One region of the Pseudocitrobacter cyperus genome, then DNA from elsewhere that is predicted to be linked to it. Evidence: predicted binding sites of a transcription regulator. Region 1 holds the regulator's gene; the other holds the start of a gene.
What was found. Region 1 encodes PurR, which represses purine synthesis genes. Its sites were predicted from a motif close to CANGCAAACGTTTGCNTG; they were not measured.
Positions count from the first base shown of each region.

Region 2: glyA (serine hydroxymethyltransferase) is a predicted target of PurR. The motif match lies at 5,783-5,800, and genes of this name have one in related genera.

Region 1 covers NZ_JAYMYY010000001.1:341,026-348,987, reverse strand. Annotated here, with positions in the region: gene rnt (ribonuclease T) at 28-672, shown strand; gene grxD (monothiol glutaredoxin 4) at 739-1,086, opposite strand; gene VSR74_RS01705 (C40 family peptidase) at 1,425-2,282, shown strand; gene sodB (superoxide dismutase [Fe]) at 2,405-2,986, shown strand; gene VSR74_RS01695 (MFS transporter) at 3,024-4,190, opposite strand; gene cydH (cytochrome bd-I oxidase subunit CydH) at 4,364-4,453, opposite strand; gene purR (HTH-type transcriptional repressor PurR) at 4,748-5,773, shown strand; gene punR (DNA-binding transcriptional activator PunR) at 5,770-6,702, opposite strand; gene punC (purine nucleoside transporter PunC) at 6,811-7,962, shown strand, end outside.
Region 2 covers NZ_JAYMYY010000006.1:35,386-43,347, forward strand. Annotated here, with positions in the region: gene qseE (two component system sensor histidine kinase QseE/GlrK) at 423-1,814, shown strand; gene qseG (two-component system QseEF-associated lipoprotein QseG) at 1,811-2,536, shown strand; gene glrR (two-component system response regulator GlrR) at 2,533-3,870, shown strand; gene glnB (nitrogen regulatory protein P-II) at 3,938-4,276, shown strand; gene hmpA (NO-inducible flavohemoprotein) at 4,400-5,590, opposite strand; gene glyA (serine hydroxymethyltransferase) at 5,906-7,159, shown strand; gene VSR74_RS18010 (DoxX family protein) at 7,223-7,645, opposite strand; gene hcaD (phenylpropionate dioxygenase ferredoxin reductase subunit) at 7,767-7,962, opposite strand, start outside.

The DNA of each region.
Region 1 (7,962 bases):
CTACTTTTTTCAGGTTAAGAGATTCTAATGTCCGACAATGCGCAACTGAATGGTCTGTGCGACCGTTTTCGCGGTTTTTATCCCGTGGTGATTGATGTTGAAACCGCCGGATTCAACGCCAAAACTGATGCTCTGCTCGAAATCGCAGCAATCACGTTGAAAATGGATGAAGATGGCTGGTTGATGCCGGACACCACTGCACATTTCCATGTTGAGCCGTTTGAAGGTGCGAACCTGCAACCAGAAGCGCTGGCATTTAACGGTATTGATCCTTCCAACCCACTGCGTGGCGCGGTGAGCGAACATGACGCGCTGCATGCCATTTTCAAAATGGTACGTAAAGGTATTAAAGACAGCGGCTGTAACCGTGCCATTATGGTGGCGCATAACGCAACCTTCGATCACAGCTTTATGATGGCGGCCGCTGAACGCGCGAATCTGAAACGCAACCCCTTCCACCCTTTCGTGACCTTTGATACGGCGGCGCTGAGCGGGCTGGCATTAGGGCAAACGGTACTCTCTAAAGCCTGCGCGGCGGCAGGAATGACGTTTGATGCCGAACAGGCACACTCGGCGTTATACGATACAGAACAAACCGCACAATTGTTCTGCGAAATCGTGAACCGCTGGAAACGTCTGGGTGGCTGGCCGCTGCCGATGCCTGCCGAGTAACACGCGTAAAAAAAGCGACCGTTTCAGGTCGCTTCTGCATTTTCGCCGACGAGCGACGCTCACGAATCACTCCGCTTTCGGCTCTTCTTCTTTATATTTTGCCGCAGTCTCTTTAATCAGTGGCTGCAGTTCGCCGCGCTGGTACATCTCGATGATGATATCGCAGCCGCCAACCAGCTCTCCGTCAACCCACAGTTGCGGGAAGGTCGGCCAGTTAGCATATTTCGGCAGCTCAGCGCGAATATCCGGGTTCTGCAGGATATCTACGTAAGCAAAACGTTCGCCACAGGCAGAGAGCGCCTGAACAGCTTGTGCGGAAAAACCGCAGCTTGGCAGTTTCGGGGAACCCTTCATATACAGCAGGATGGGGTTCTCAGCGATCTGACGTTCGATTTTTTCAATAGTTGTGCTCATTGTCTTACTTCCTTAACTTCTGATACCACATGTAGTCTGACATTGTAGCGTTTCAGACCGCAGACGGAAAATAACATTTTGTTCACTCTTTACTATTTTACCGAATGTCATCAGAAGTTGCCTTAGAAATATCACTTTAACGGTCAGATGCTGAAAAATTCCGCTTTTTTTGGCTATTCCTGTTTCAATTGGCGCTTTTTTTTGCACTTGCTAACGAAACATTCTTTTAGATACAAAATCGCTATTAACATTATTGGTTTATATGGATTAGAATCGATGCGTTTTGTAAATCATACTCAGGCATGACTTTTATGCCTCCATACTCAGAGGATTGCTCAGTGGCGCGGATAAAAAAAATGTCGATCACGCTCTGTGCTTTGCTGTTTTCATCATTAACATTCTCGCCGCTCTCACAGGCTTCCGGTCATACGAAAGCAACGGCGACGCCGAAATCGCTTTCTGCGAAAGGAAGCGAACGGAAGAAGAAAAGCACCGTCAGCAAAAGCAGCAGCAAGAAGAAATCCACCCCTTCAGCCAGTAAAAAAACGGCTACTCACGCTCCGGCAAGCAAAAAAATCGCCTCGACCGCCAGTAAATCATCCCGCACCGCGCGCGTCGCCAGTAAAAGTAAAACGACAACCACGCGTCGCAGCAAGAGCAGCACGATGAAAACAGCCGCGGCAAATGTCACCACCAAATGCGTGGTGCGCAAGGGCCATAAGAAATCCTGTACCACCCGCGCAGTGGATAGCAAACCGTTAACTATCGCTGAAGCGCATAAAGCACGGGTGCAAAAAGCGCAGAAAACCGCGATGAATAAACTCATGGATCAGATCGGTAAACCCTACCGCTGGGGCGGCAGTTCCCCGCGCACCGGTTTTGATTGCAGCGGACTGGTCTACTACGCCTATAAAGATCTGGTGAAATTCCGTATCCCACGCACGGCAAACGAGATGTACCACCTGCGCGATGCCCGGGCAATCGATCGCGGTGAGCTGGAAAGCGGCGACCTGGTGTTCTTCCGTACCCGCGGACGCGGCACCGCCGATCATGTCGGTGTTTATATCGGCGGCGGGAAATTTATTCAGTCTCCGCGTACCGGCCGTGATATCCAGATAACGTCTCTCAGCGAAGATTACTGGGATCGCCACTACGTGGGCGCGCGTCGCGTCATGACCCCGAAAACCATCCGCTAAACCCTGCCCTGCCAGACTGCTGGCAGGGTAACCTTCTCTTTTATCACACCTTTTAATTTGTTACTCTATCCACACTCAGTACAAGGTTACTGGGGTAATTAACTATAAAAAGGAGAGTAGCAATGTCGTTCGAATTACCTGCATTACCGTATGCCAAAGACGCTCTGGCGCCGCACATTTCTGCCGAGACGCTCGAGTATCATTATGGAAAACACCACCAGACTTACGTCACCAACCTGAACAATATGGTGAAAGGTACGGCGTTTGAAGGCAAATCGCTGGAAGAGATCATTCGCACCTCTGAAGGCGGCGTGTTCAATAACGCAGCACAGGTCTGGAACCACACCTTCTACTGGCACTGCCTGGCACCAAACGCAGGCGGCGAACCGACTGGCGCAGTGGCTGAAGCCATCAACCGTTCTTTCGGTAGCTTTGCCGAGTTTAAAGCACAATTTAGCGATGCGGCTGCGAAGAACTTCGGTTCCGGCTGGACGTGGCTTGTGAAAAAAGCAGACGGCAGCCTGGCGATTGTCTCCACGTCAAACGCGGGAACCCCGCTGACGACGGATGCCAAACCGTTGCTGACCGTCGATGTGTGGGAACATGCTTACTATATTGATTACCGCAACGCGCGCGTCAGCTACCTGGAGCACTTCTGGGCGCTGGTGAACTGGGCGTTTGTTGCTGAAAATCTGGCGGCATAATGAAATAACGCAGAAGGAAACCCCTTCTGCGTTTCTGTTACTGGCTAACGATAATCTCTTCACGCTGTGAGCGACTGCTGAAAAATACCAACAACAGCGCCAGCCCTGCCACAATCGCCCCCATCACCGGCACAAAGCTGTAACCCAGGCCGCCGGAAATTACCGCTCCGCCCGCAACTGCGCCCAACGCATTGCCCAGATTAAACGCCCCGATATTAACCGAAGACGAGAGCCCTGGCGCTTCATGAGCCACACGCATCACACGCATCTGCAGTGGTGGCACGACAGCGAAGGTCGCGGCTCCCCAGATAACCATGCTGACCGCAGCACCGATTTCCGTGCGCGCAAGGAACGGTATCGCCAGCATTATCAACATCAGAAGCAACAAAAATCCCTTCAGCGTGCCGCTGACGGAACGATCGGCAAACTTACCGCCGAGGTAGTTCCCCAGAGAAAAACCGACGCCAATCAGCACCAGCATCAATGTGATAAAGGTAGAGGATGCATCGGTAATGGTGTGCAATACCGGCGAAATATAGGTATAGAGCGTAAACATCGCTCCCGCACCGAGCACCGTCGTCAGCAAAGCGGAAAGCACCTGCGGGCGCACCAGCACCGAAAGTTCGCGTTTCACATCCGGTTTTTCACCTGCCCCGCCCTGCGGTAACGAGAGCCACAGGCTAACTATCGAAATCACGCCAAGACCCGCCGTTGCCAGGAACGACATCCGCCAGCCGATGGTTTCGCCAAGCCAGGTGGCTGCGGGAACACCGCCGATGTTGGCAATCGTCAGCCCCATAAACATAGTGGCGACCGCGCTGGCTTGTTTGTGTTTTGGCACCACGCTTGCCGCAACCACCGAGCCCAGGCCAAAGAATGCGCCATGGTTGAGGCTGGTAATAATGCGCGAGAGCATCAGGGTGGTGTAATCCGGCGCGATAGCCGAGAGCACATTGCCGAGGGTGAAAATCGTCATCAGGAAGATTAAGGCATTGCGCCGCGCACGATGGGAGAGCAGTAACGTCATCAGCGGCGCACCCACCATCACCCCTACAGCGTAGGCGCTGATTAACATACCTGCGGCAGGAATTGAAACATCAACCCCTTCAGCGATAACAGGTAAGAGCCCCATCGGCGAAAATTCGGTGGTGCCAATCCCAAATGCGCCAATGGCTAACGCCAGTAAGGGAAAATTGACTTTCATGCAATGACTCCGGTTTGCCGCAAATCTGGACGGCGTGACAACTGAAGGCAAAAGCATGACATCGATCACAAAAAAACAGAAGTGTACAAATTAGCAAAATAGTTTTGCTGATGTGATAACAATCGATATGAGGAATTGAAGTGAGGGAGAGTGAACTCTCCCTGCGAAATGAATTAATGCAGGACGGCAGTTAGCCCGGCCGCCACGATCAGCGCCAGCGTAATAACCGTCGTGGTAATTGACATCTTCAGTTCAGTACTCATCAATTTTTCTCCTTGTTATCACCACACCAAAAGTGAGTTAAATCATTTTTGCACACTTAATAGCAAAAATCTTCTCTGATTTCACACGATAACCGATTTTGCGCTTCCACTTTTGCCAAAGATCAGACAAAATTCGACGCTAATTTATAAGTGTATCGGCCATTGACCCCCTCCTGTCGTCCTGTGTCGTTTTCCCGGCGAACCGCAATTCATAACATTGCGTCAGGGTGAGTGAAGGCAAACGTTTTCGTAGTTAATCGAACGGGGGCAGGCCCGGGTCTGGAGTGAGATGGAATGGCAACTATTAAAGATGTAGCGAAACGCGCAAACGTTTCCACTACAACTGTATCACATGTGATTAACAAGACGCGCTTTGTCGCCGAGGATACGCGGGAAGCGGTATGGGCGGCAATCAAAGAGCTCCACTACTCTCCAAGCGCCGTCGCCCGTAGTCTGAAAGTCAATCACACCAAATCCATTGGTTTGTTGGCAACCAGTAGTGAAGCGGCCTACTTCGCTGAAATAATTGAAGCCGTTGAGAAAAACTGTTTTCAGAAAGGCTATACCCTGATCCTTGGCAACGCCTGGAACAATCTTGAGAAGCAGCGCGCTTACCTCTCTATGATGGCGCAAAAGCGCGTAGACGGCCTGCTGGTGATGTGTTCTGAATATCCGGAATCGCTGCTGCAGATGCTGGAAGAGTATCGCAATATTCCGATGGTGGTGATGGACTGGGGCGAAGCCAAAGCTGATTTTACTGACTCGGTCATTGATAACGCCTTCGAAGGTGGCTATATGGCAGGCCGTTATCTGGTGGAACGTGGCCACCGCGAAATTGGCGTCATCCCCGGCCCGCTTGAGCGTAACACCGGTGCGGGCCGCCTGGCCGGTTTTATGAAAGCGATGGAAGAGATGCATATTAATGTGCCGTCCAACTGGATCGTTCAGGGTGATTTCGAGCCTGAATCCGGCTATCGCGCCATGCAGCAAATCCTCTCGCAGAATCCGCGTCCGACGGCCATTTTCTGCGGTGGTGATGTCATGGCGATGGGTGCGCTCTGCGCCGCTGATGAAATGGGACTACGCGTCCCGCAGGATATCTCCCTGATTGGTTACGACAACGTGCGCAACTCTCGCTTCTTTACGCCGGCGTTGACCACTATCCACCAGCCTAAAGACTCCCTCGGGGAAACCGCCTTTAATATGCTGATGGACAGAATTGTCAGCAAACGCGAAGAGTCGCAGTCGATTGAAGTCCATCCGCGCCTCATCGAGCGCCGTTCCGTCGCCGACGGCCCCTTCCGCGATTACCGTCGTTAAGGCTCTCTGCGAACGCCATTTTCCGGCGTTCGCAGCCACTCGCTGTTCAGCGTTTCACTGTCGCCCAGATAGTCCAGCAGCCAGCCTAACGCTACAGATGTATCGTTTTGCTGCCACGTCAGACAACAAGCCGCATCCGGAAAAGGGTTTTCCAGTTCCAGTGCCACCCACTCGCCCGTGTCTATCTTCGGACGCGCAAAATGTTCTGGCACCATTCCGACGCAAAGCCCCGCGGATAAACAGGTCTCTGAAGAGCCCCAGTCTGGTACCACAACCCGTTTCTGGTTATCCAGCAGCCAGGTGATTCGTTTTGGCAACGAGCGCGAAGTATCCTCACGCACCAGCGAAGGCCAGTTGCGCAATGTATCATCGCTAAATGGCCCGCTCATCTTCGCCAGAGGATGCTGGCTTGCCACCACGCACTGCCAGCTCAGCATACCCATATCGCGAAAGGCATAACGCCCCCCAACGGGGATCGCCTGCGTCGCGCCAATCGCCAGCTCAACCCGGCCATCTGCCAGCGCATCCCAGACGCCGTTGAACACTTCCTGATAAACCAGCAGTTCAACATCACTGAAGTGCCGATAGAAATCGACAATCATCTGCCGGGTGCGCTCAGGCCTGACGATATTATCAACCGCAATGGCCAGTTGACCGCGCCAGCCATTGGCAATTTGCTGGCACTGCTGACGAGTGATCTGCATTTTTTTGATAACAGAACGCCCTTCTTTCAAAAACCACGCCCCCGCAGGCGTCAGCTCAACATCGCGATGACGGCGTTCGAACAGCGGAACCGCCAGCCACTCTTCCAGTTGCCGCACCGTGTAACTGATTGCTGAAGGTACCCGGTGCAGTTCATTCGCCGCACCGCTAAAGCTGCCGTTACGCGCAACGGCATCAACCACTTCCAGTGAATATTCAGACCACATGCTCTGCCTACAAAATTTTTGAAACCAGGCCGCAAATATTAGCGTTTCACAAGCCAGATTTCACTCTCTACACTCTCAGCCTCTTCCGACACAAGAAAAGGCGTTTTTATGCAACCTGGGAAAGGATTTTTAGTCTGGCTGGCGGGCCTGAGCGTATTGGGCTTCCTGGCCACTGATATGTATCTTCCGGCCTTTGCCGCCATTCAGAGCGATTTGCAAACACCGGCGTCTGCCGTCAGTGCCAGCCTGAGTCTGTTCCTTGCCGGATTTGCTATCGCGCAACTGCTGTGGGGGCCGCTCTCTGACCGTTATGGCCGCAAACCGATTTTGTTAACAGGCCTGGCGATTTTCGCCTTCGGCTGCCTGGGAATGCTGTGGGTGCGCGATGCCAGCATACTGCTGGTGCTGCGTTTTATCCAGGCGGTCGGCGTCTGCGCAGCGGCTGTCACCTGGCAGGCAATGGTCACAGACTACTATCCGGCGCAGCGTATCAACCGTATTTTCGCCACGATTATGCCGCTGGTTGGCCTCTCTCCGGCACTGGCCCCCCTGCTGGGAAGCTGGATCCTGCATCACTTCGAGTGGCAGGCTATTTTCACCACGCTGTTTATCATTACGCTGATTTTGATGATCCCGGCGCTGCGCCTGAAGCCCGCCCACCCGAAAGTGTCCGCAAACCCGGACAAACTGACCTTTATGAAGCTGCTGCGCAGTCAGGATTACCGCGGCAACGTGTTGATATACGCCGCCTGTTCCGCCAGCTTCTTTGCCTGGCTGACCGGGTCGCCATTTATCCTCAATGCCATGGGTTACAGCCCGACAGCCATTGGTCTGAGCTATGTTCCGCAGACCATCGCCTTCCTGATAGGCGGCTACGGCTGCCGCGCGGCGCTGCAAAAATGGGATGGCGGCAAGCTCCTGCCGTGGTTGTTGATGCTGTTCGCCATTAGCGTGTTTGCCACCTGGGGCGTCGGTCTGACACCGCATGTCTCGCTGACCGCCCTGCTGATCCCGTTCTGCGTGATGGCAATGGCAAACGGCGCTATCTATCCTATCGTCGTCGCCCGCGCTCTGCGCCCATTCCCGCAGGCTACCGGGCGTGCGGCCGCCTTACAAAATACGCTGCAACTGGGGCTGTGCTTCCTCGCCAGTCTGGTCGTTTCATCATTGATTGCCGCACCTCTGCTGGCGACCACCAGCGTGATGGTGGCCACCGTTGTGCTCGCAGGTATCGGCTACAAGATGCAGGCTGGCGCGCGC
Region 2 (7,962 bases), on a different contig from region 1:
TAATTAGCGACGCAAAGTGCAAAAAGTAATCATTTTATAAATGATTGATAATTTGTATATAACCTTTAAATATCATGGTGTTATCATGTTTCTTTAGATGTTGGCACACATCCTGCATTAATATAATCAGTGGCTCATTCACCCTCTTATGTCAGCCCCTTCGGGACGTGCTACATAAACTTCGAATGACGCACAACAAGGTGCCTGCCGTCCAGCTTCTGATATCTTTGTATATCAACCATCGGGCGAAACGTTGAGTTAGGCACCGCCTTATTCCAGAATAAAGCCGGGTTTCGACCCGGCTTTATCATTTCTGCCTTTCCCCGCGTCACTTCCTCAGTTAGCATCCTTGCAGGTTGATTTTTTGGGAACTCCTTGTGAAACGCGTTTCTCTTTCTCCCCGTTCGCTGCGACAGTTGGTCATGCTGGCCTTCTTGTTGATTCTGCTGCCGTTGCTGGTGCTGGCCTGGCAGGCGTGGCAAAGCCTGAACATCCTCAGCGCCCAGGCGGAAAAAACGAACCGCACCACCCTGATTGACGCTCGCCGTAGCGAAGCGATGACCAACATTGCTCTGGAGATGGAGCGTAGCTATCGCCAGTATTGCGTGCTGGATAACCCAACTCTGGCTCGCGTCTACCAGAATCAACGCAAACGCTACAGCGATATGCTCGACGCGCACGCAGGCGTCATGCCGGATGAAAAGCTCTATCAGGCTCTGCGTCAGGATCTCAACGACCTGGCTCAGCTTCAGTGCCAGAATAGCGGCCCGGAAAAAGTGGCAGCCACAAAGCTGGAGGCTTTCGCCAGCGCGAATACTGAAATGGTGCAGGCGACGCGTACCGTTGTCTTCTCGCGTGGTCAGCAGTTACAGCAGGAGATTGCCGAGCGCGGACAATTCTTTGGCTGGCAGGCGCTGGTGCTGTTCCTTGTCAGCCTGGCGATGGTGTTGCTTTTTACTCGCATGATTATCGGCCCGGTAAAAGCCATTGAGAGTATGATCAACCGCCTGGGCGAGGGGGAGTCGCTGCAGGAGGGCGTCACTTTCCGTGGCCCACGTGAACTGCGCTCAGTGGGTCAGCGCATCGTCTGGCTGAGCGATCGCCTGTCATGGCTGGAGTCGCAGCGCCACCAGTTTCTGCGCCATCTCTCTCATGAACTGAAAACGCCTCTCGCCAGTATGCGGGAAGGAACCGAACTGCTGGTCGATCAGGTGGTTGGCCCACTCACGCCCGAGCAAAAAGAGGTGGTGGATATCCTGGATGAGAGCAGCCGTAACCTGCAAAAGCTGATTGAACAGTTGCTCGATTACAACCGAAAACTGAGCGACGGCGCCGTTTCGATGGACACTGTCGAACTGGCTCCGCTGGTGGAAGCTGTTGTTTCGGCGCACAGTTTGCCTGCAAGGGCTAAAATGATGCATACCCGGATATCGCTCGATGCGCCAGCATGCCTGGCGGAGCCGACGTTATTGATGAGTGCGCTGGATAATCTCTACTCCAATGCGGTGCACTATGGTACTGAATCCGGTAACATTTATATCCGTAGCCAGCAATCGCACGGACGAATAGCGATTGATGTGGCAAACACGGGGACGCCGATCCCCGATGCTGAGAAAGCAATGATTTTTGAACCCTTTTTCCAGGGCAGTCGCCAGCGAAAAGGGGCAGTGAAGGGCAGTGGTCTGGGGTTGAGTATCGCCCGTGATTGTGTGCGCAAGATGCACGGTGAGCTTCATCTTATTGACGATAGTGCGGGCGATATCTGTTTTCGTATCGAACTCCCCATCCCCGGGCCGGATAAAACAACCACATGACTACATATCGGGTGCATATGTCCCACTTCTTTAGTACGCGTGTCGTACAGGGCGTCCGTCGCTTCTGGCTGTCGGGTCTCTCCTGTCTGGCGCTCGTCGGCTGTAGCTCTGGCCTGACGCCGCATATTGGCGGCCTCAGCGACGAGAAAATTCCTCATGAACAGGTCGCTGATTATCTCTCCACAACCTGTGACGATCTCTGGTCTTTGCAGGGCGCAGTGGCCGAGAACAACCCGCTTTACTGGCTGCGCGGTATGGACTGCGCCGATCGCCTTTCGCCTGCACAGGCGCGGGCGCTGGCGAATCAACTGGGTGATGAAAGCTGGTCAGATGCCTTCAAACGCGGCGTATTACTGGCGAATGCCAAAATCACGCCGTCTGAACGTCAGCTTATTGTTTCGCGTCTGGATATGCGAAGTGCGCAAATTCCCTCGCGTATTCGTCCGCTCTATCAGGTGTGGCGTGACAATCAGATGTTGCAGTTAAAACTCACCGACGAGCGCACACGCTACAGCAAGCTACAGGAATCGAGCGATGTTGCGCTGGACGAACTGCGTCAGCAGCAGCAGGCGCTGAAAAGTGAACTCGAACTGACCACCCGCAAACTGCAAAATCTGACGGATATTGAGCGCCAGCTTTACAGCCGCAAACCATCGCCGGGTATTAATGCGGATGGTTCTCACGGTACGGATGCGCCAGCCGACACGGAGGATAAACCATGACCCCACGGAAAACCGCACGGCTATTGCTGGTGGATGACGATCCGGGGCTGCTGAAACTACTGGGAATGCGTTTGACCAGCGAAGGCTATCAGGTGGATACCGCAGAAAGTGGGCTGCAGGGGCTGCGTGTGCTGGCGAAAGAGCGTATCGATCTGGTCATCAGCGACCTGCGCATGGATGAGATGGATGGCTTACAGCTCTTCTCTGAAATCCAGAAAGTACAGCCGGGAATGCCGGTTATTATTCTCACCGCCCATGGCTCGATTCCGGATGCCGTGGCCGCCACCCAACAGGGCGTGTTTAGTTTTCTGACCAAACCGGTCGACAAAGACGCGCTCTACAAAGCCATTGATGAGGCGCTGGAGCGCTCTTCACCAGCGGTTGATGAACGCTGGCGGGAGTCTATCGTCACCCGTAGCCCCATTATGCTCCGGCTGCTGGAACAGGCGCAGATGGTGGCGCAATCCGACGTCAGCGTGCTGATTAACGGCCAGAGCGGAACCGGGAAAGAGATTCTGGCGCAGGCGATTCACAATGCCAGCCCGCGCAGCGGCAAACCGTTTGTCGCCATCAACTGCGGCGCACTGCCGGAACAACTGCTGGAGTCGGAACTCTTCGGCCATGCGCGCGGAGCCTTTACCGGCGCGGTGAGCAATCGCGAAGGGTTATTCCAGGCGGCGGAAGGCGGCACGCTGTTCCTTGATGAAATTGGCGATATGCCCGCGCCGCTACAGGTCAAATTATTGCGCGTGTTACAGGAGCGTAAAGTGCGCCCGCTGGGCAGTAACCGGGATCTGGAAATTAACGTCCGTATTATCTCCGCCACCCACCGCGACCTGCCAAAAGCGATGGCAAAGGGCGAGTTTCGTGAGGATCTCTTCTACCGTCTCAATGTCGTCAACCTCAAGCTGCCGACGCTTGCTGAGCGCACGGAAGATATCCCTCTGCTGGCGAATCATCTGCTACGTCAGTCCGCCGACCGTCATAAACCGTTCGTGCGCGCATTCTCCACCGATGCGATGAAACGACTGATGGCGGCTAACTGGCCGGGGAACGTGCGCCAGTTAGTGAACGTGATTGAACAATGCGTGGCGCTGACTTCGTCGCCGGTGATCAGCGACGCGCTGGTCGATCAGGCGCTGGAAGGTGAAAACACGGCGCTGCCCACCTTTGTCGAGGCGCGTAACCAGTTTGAACTCAACTATCTGCGCAAACTGTTGCAAATCACTAAAGGTAATGTAACGCATGCTGCGAGAATGGCGGGGCGTAACCGCACGGAGTTTTACAAGCTGCTCTCACGCCATGAACTGGACGCAAATGATTTTAAAGAGTAGCACCGTACTTTTGCGTGATTTATGATACGGTGAGCAACCGGTTACGCGACTGAAAAACAGGAACACCATGAAAAAAATTGATGCGATTATTAAACCCTTCAAACTGGATGATGTACGTGAAGCACTGGCGGAAGTCGGTATTACCGGCATGACCGTAACGGAAGTGAAAGGCTTTGGGCGTCAGAAAGGCCACACCGAGCTCTATCGCGGTGCGGAATACATGGTGGACTTCCTGCCGAAAGTCAAAATTGAAATCGTGGTTAGCGACGATATCGTCGATACCTGCGTGGATACGATTATCCGCACAGCGCAAACGGGCAAAATTGGCGACGGCAAAATCTTCGTCTTTGATGTGGCGCGCGTGATCCGTATTCGTACCGGTGAAGAGGACGACGCGGCGATTTAACGCCGCGACTCCCTCACCCCGCCCTCTCCCACAGGGAGAGGGAGAAAACAGCGCAGAGGGTTGTGTTTGCACGAACCTTCCCCCTCTCCCTGAGGGAGAGGGGGAAGGTGAGGGTGCTGTAAATCACAGCACCTTATGCGGCCCGAAGCACTCGTAATGAATGCTCTCCTGCTTCACGCCCAGCTCAACCAACTGCTTCGCGGCAAACTGCATAAACCCTACCGGGCCACAGAGATAAAACTGCATCTCCGGGTCGCTGAACGCCCCTTCCATCGCGCTTAAATCCATCAATCCTTCGCTGTTAAATGCTGCCGCCTGACGATCTGCGTCGGTCGGCTGGCGATACCAGGTATGCGCCGTAAAGCGCGGCAGGCTGGCGCCCAGGGTTCTCACTTCATCAGCAAAGGCATGCACGTCGCCGTTTTCCGCCGCGTGGTACCAGTTCACCTGCGCGGTATGGCTGGATTTCGCCAGCGTATCGAGCATCGCCAGCATTGGCGTTTGACCGACGCCTGCGGAAATCAGCGTCACCGGTGTGTTATTTTCCACGGACATAAAGAAATCGCCCGCCGGTGCCGCCAGATGCACCACATCGCCGACATTCGCGGAGTTGTGCAGCCAGCTTGATACCTGACCACCGTCTTCGCGTTTCACCGCAATGCGATAACCTTTACCATCCGCTTTGCGGGTGAGGGAGTACTGACGAATTTCCTGATGCGGGAAACCTTCCGGTTTCAGCCACACGGCCAGATACTGGCCCGGCTGATAATCCGCTACCGCGCCGCCGTCCACCGGTTCAAATTCAAAGCTGGTGATGAGCGCGCTACGCGGCGTTTTTGCCACGATGCGGAACGGGCGTGTGCCTTCCCAGCCGCCGGTTTTATTCGCATTCTGCTGGTAGATTTCTGCTTCACGGTTGATAAATACCCCCGCCAGCACGCCGTAGGCTTTACCCCATGCGTCCAGCACTTCCTGACCCGGGCTGAACATCTCATCCAGCGTTGCCAGCAGGTGCTCACCCACAATGTTGTACTGTTCCGGTTTGATCTGGAAGCTGGTGTGTTTCTGGGCGATTTTCTCCACCGCCGGGAGCAGGGCTGGCAGGTTTTCAATATTGCTGGCGTAGGCGGCAATGGCATTGAACAGGGCTTCACGCTGGTCGCCGTTGCGCTGGTTGCTCATATTGAAAATCTCTTTCAGTTCCGGGTTATGGATAAACATCCGGTCGTAAAAGTGGGCGGTGAGTTTGGGGCCCGTTTCAACCAGCAGGGGGATGGTGGCTTTTACGGTGGCAATGGTTTGAGCATCAAGCATGGCAGGTTTCCTTTTTTAAATTATTTATTGTTGCATCTTTAATGCATCTTATGAAAATAACCCTGCTTTGTAAATGGTTCTTTGTAACAATGCGTCACGTTAGTTACAACGTGAAAAATTTGCATCACAAACCTGAAAAGATATCCGTTGAAATTTGGCGAGTCTTTATTCCTCAATCCCTTGTGTAGCATGAAGGTAATCGTTTGCGTAAAATCGTTTGTCAAGACCTGTTATCGCAGAACTAATCAGTTATACTGTTGGCCGTTGTCCATCAGGGCTTAAAAAATTTACTGTTAGCTGAGTCAGGAGATGCGGATGTTAAAGCGTGAAATGAACATTGCCGATTATGATGCCGAACTGTGGCAGGCTATGGAGCAGGAAAAAGTACGTCAGGAAGAGCACATCGAACTGATCGCCTCCGAAAACTACACCAGCCCGCGCGTCATGCAGGCTCAGGGGTCTCAGCTCACCAACAAATATGCTGAAGGTTATCCGGGCAAACGCTACTACGGTGGTTGCGAATATGTGGATATCGTAGAACAACTGGCTATCGACCGCGCGAAAGAGTTGTTTGGCGCAGACTACGCTAACGTTCAGCCGCACTCTGGTTCTCAGGCTAACTTCGCGGTCTACACTGCACTGCTGCAGCCGGGCGATACCGTTCTCGGTATGAACCTGGCGCAGGGCGGCCACCTGACTCACGGCTCCCCGGTCAACTTCTCCGGTAAACTGTATAACATCATCCCTTACGGCATTGATGAGTCCGGTAAAATTGACTACGAAGACATGGCGAAGCAGGCTAAAGAGCACAAACCGAAGATGATCATCGGTGGCTTCTCTGCTTACTCCGGCATCGTTGACTGGGCAAAAATGCGTGAAATCGCTGACAGCATCGGCGCATACCTGTTCGTCGATATGGCTCACGTTGCGGGTCTGATTGCCGCTGGCGTTTATCCGAACCCGGTTCCGCATGCGCACGTTGTCACCACCACCACCCACAAAACCCTGGCGGGCCCGCGTGGCGGCCTGATTCTGGCGAAAGGCGGTAGTGAAGAACTGTACAAAAAACTGAACTCTGCCGTTTTCCCAAGCGCACAGGGTGGCCCACTGATGCACGTTATCGCCGGTAAAGCGGTCGCACTGAAAGAAGCGATGGAGCCGGAATTTAAAGTTTATCAGCAGCAGGTTGCCAAAAACGCCAAAGCGATGGTGGAAGTGTTCCTGAACCGTGGTTACAAAGTGGTTTCCGGCGGTACTGAAAACCACCTGTTCCTGCTGGATCTGGTCGACAAAAACCTGACCGGTAAAGAAGCTGATGCTGCCCTCGGCCGCGCTAACATCACCGTCAACAAAAACAGCGTGCCAAACGATCCGAAGAGCCCGTTCGTGACTTCCGGTATCCGTATCGGTTCTCCGGCTGTAACGCGTCGCGGTTTTAAAGAAGCGGAAGTAAAAGAGCTGGCTGGCTGGATGTGTGACGTTCTGGATAATATCAATGATGAAGCGGTTATCGAGCGCATCAAAGGTAAAGTTCTGGAAATCTGCGCACGCTTCCCGGTTTACGCATAATTCTGTTTTGCCGAACGACAAAAGGCCGCGCAAGCGGCCTTTTTTGTGTCATCAGGTTTTTTATCAACGGCGATCTAACGAAATCGCGCCCGGCCCGGTAATCGCCAGCAGCAGGAACCCGCCTGCAATACTGACGTTTTTATAAAAGTTAATCATGTTTGGCACCACTGCATCGCCGGTCATATCCCAGTAATGGTGGCCAATCACCGCCGTACCCAGCGTATAGAAAACGAAGATAACCGCCAGCGGACGCGTGAAGAAGCCCAGTACAATCAGAATGGCGACTGGCACTTCCATAATGATGGCGATAATCGCCGACAGGGTTGGCACTGGCGCGCCCGAGGACGCCATATACTGAACCGTGCCGTCGAAGCCCAGCATTTTCGGATAACCGAAAATAATAAACAGCAAAACGAGAGCGATGCGCGCGATCAGCAGTATCAGCGAACGTGATGTGCCAAAGTCGAAATAACGTAGTGTGTTCATAGTCTTCCATTGTGTTAAGACGTGTTCTTAAAACGTAATACACAATGTGACTCTCTGCCACGCGATGCGCCGTTATGTTTACCGATCGCTGAAAAGGTCGCCAGCGCGACCTTTTTCTGACTTACAGCGATTTAAGCGCCATGCTCTCATCGGTCAGCGCATCAACGGCAAGCGGTTTGCCCGACTGGATCAGTTTACGCAACACGCGCACTTCACGCCCCTGATTTAGCGCTACGGCTCCAGTCAACACCCCGTCGCGCAACTGGCACCATATCGCTTTTCCCGCGTCCGGATTGCCGCGATAGATCCAGTTTTCG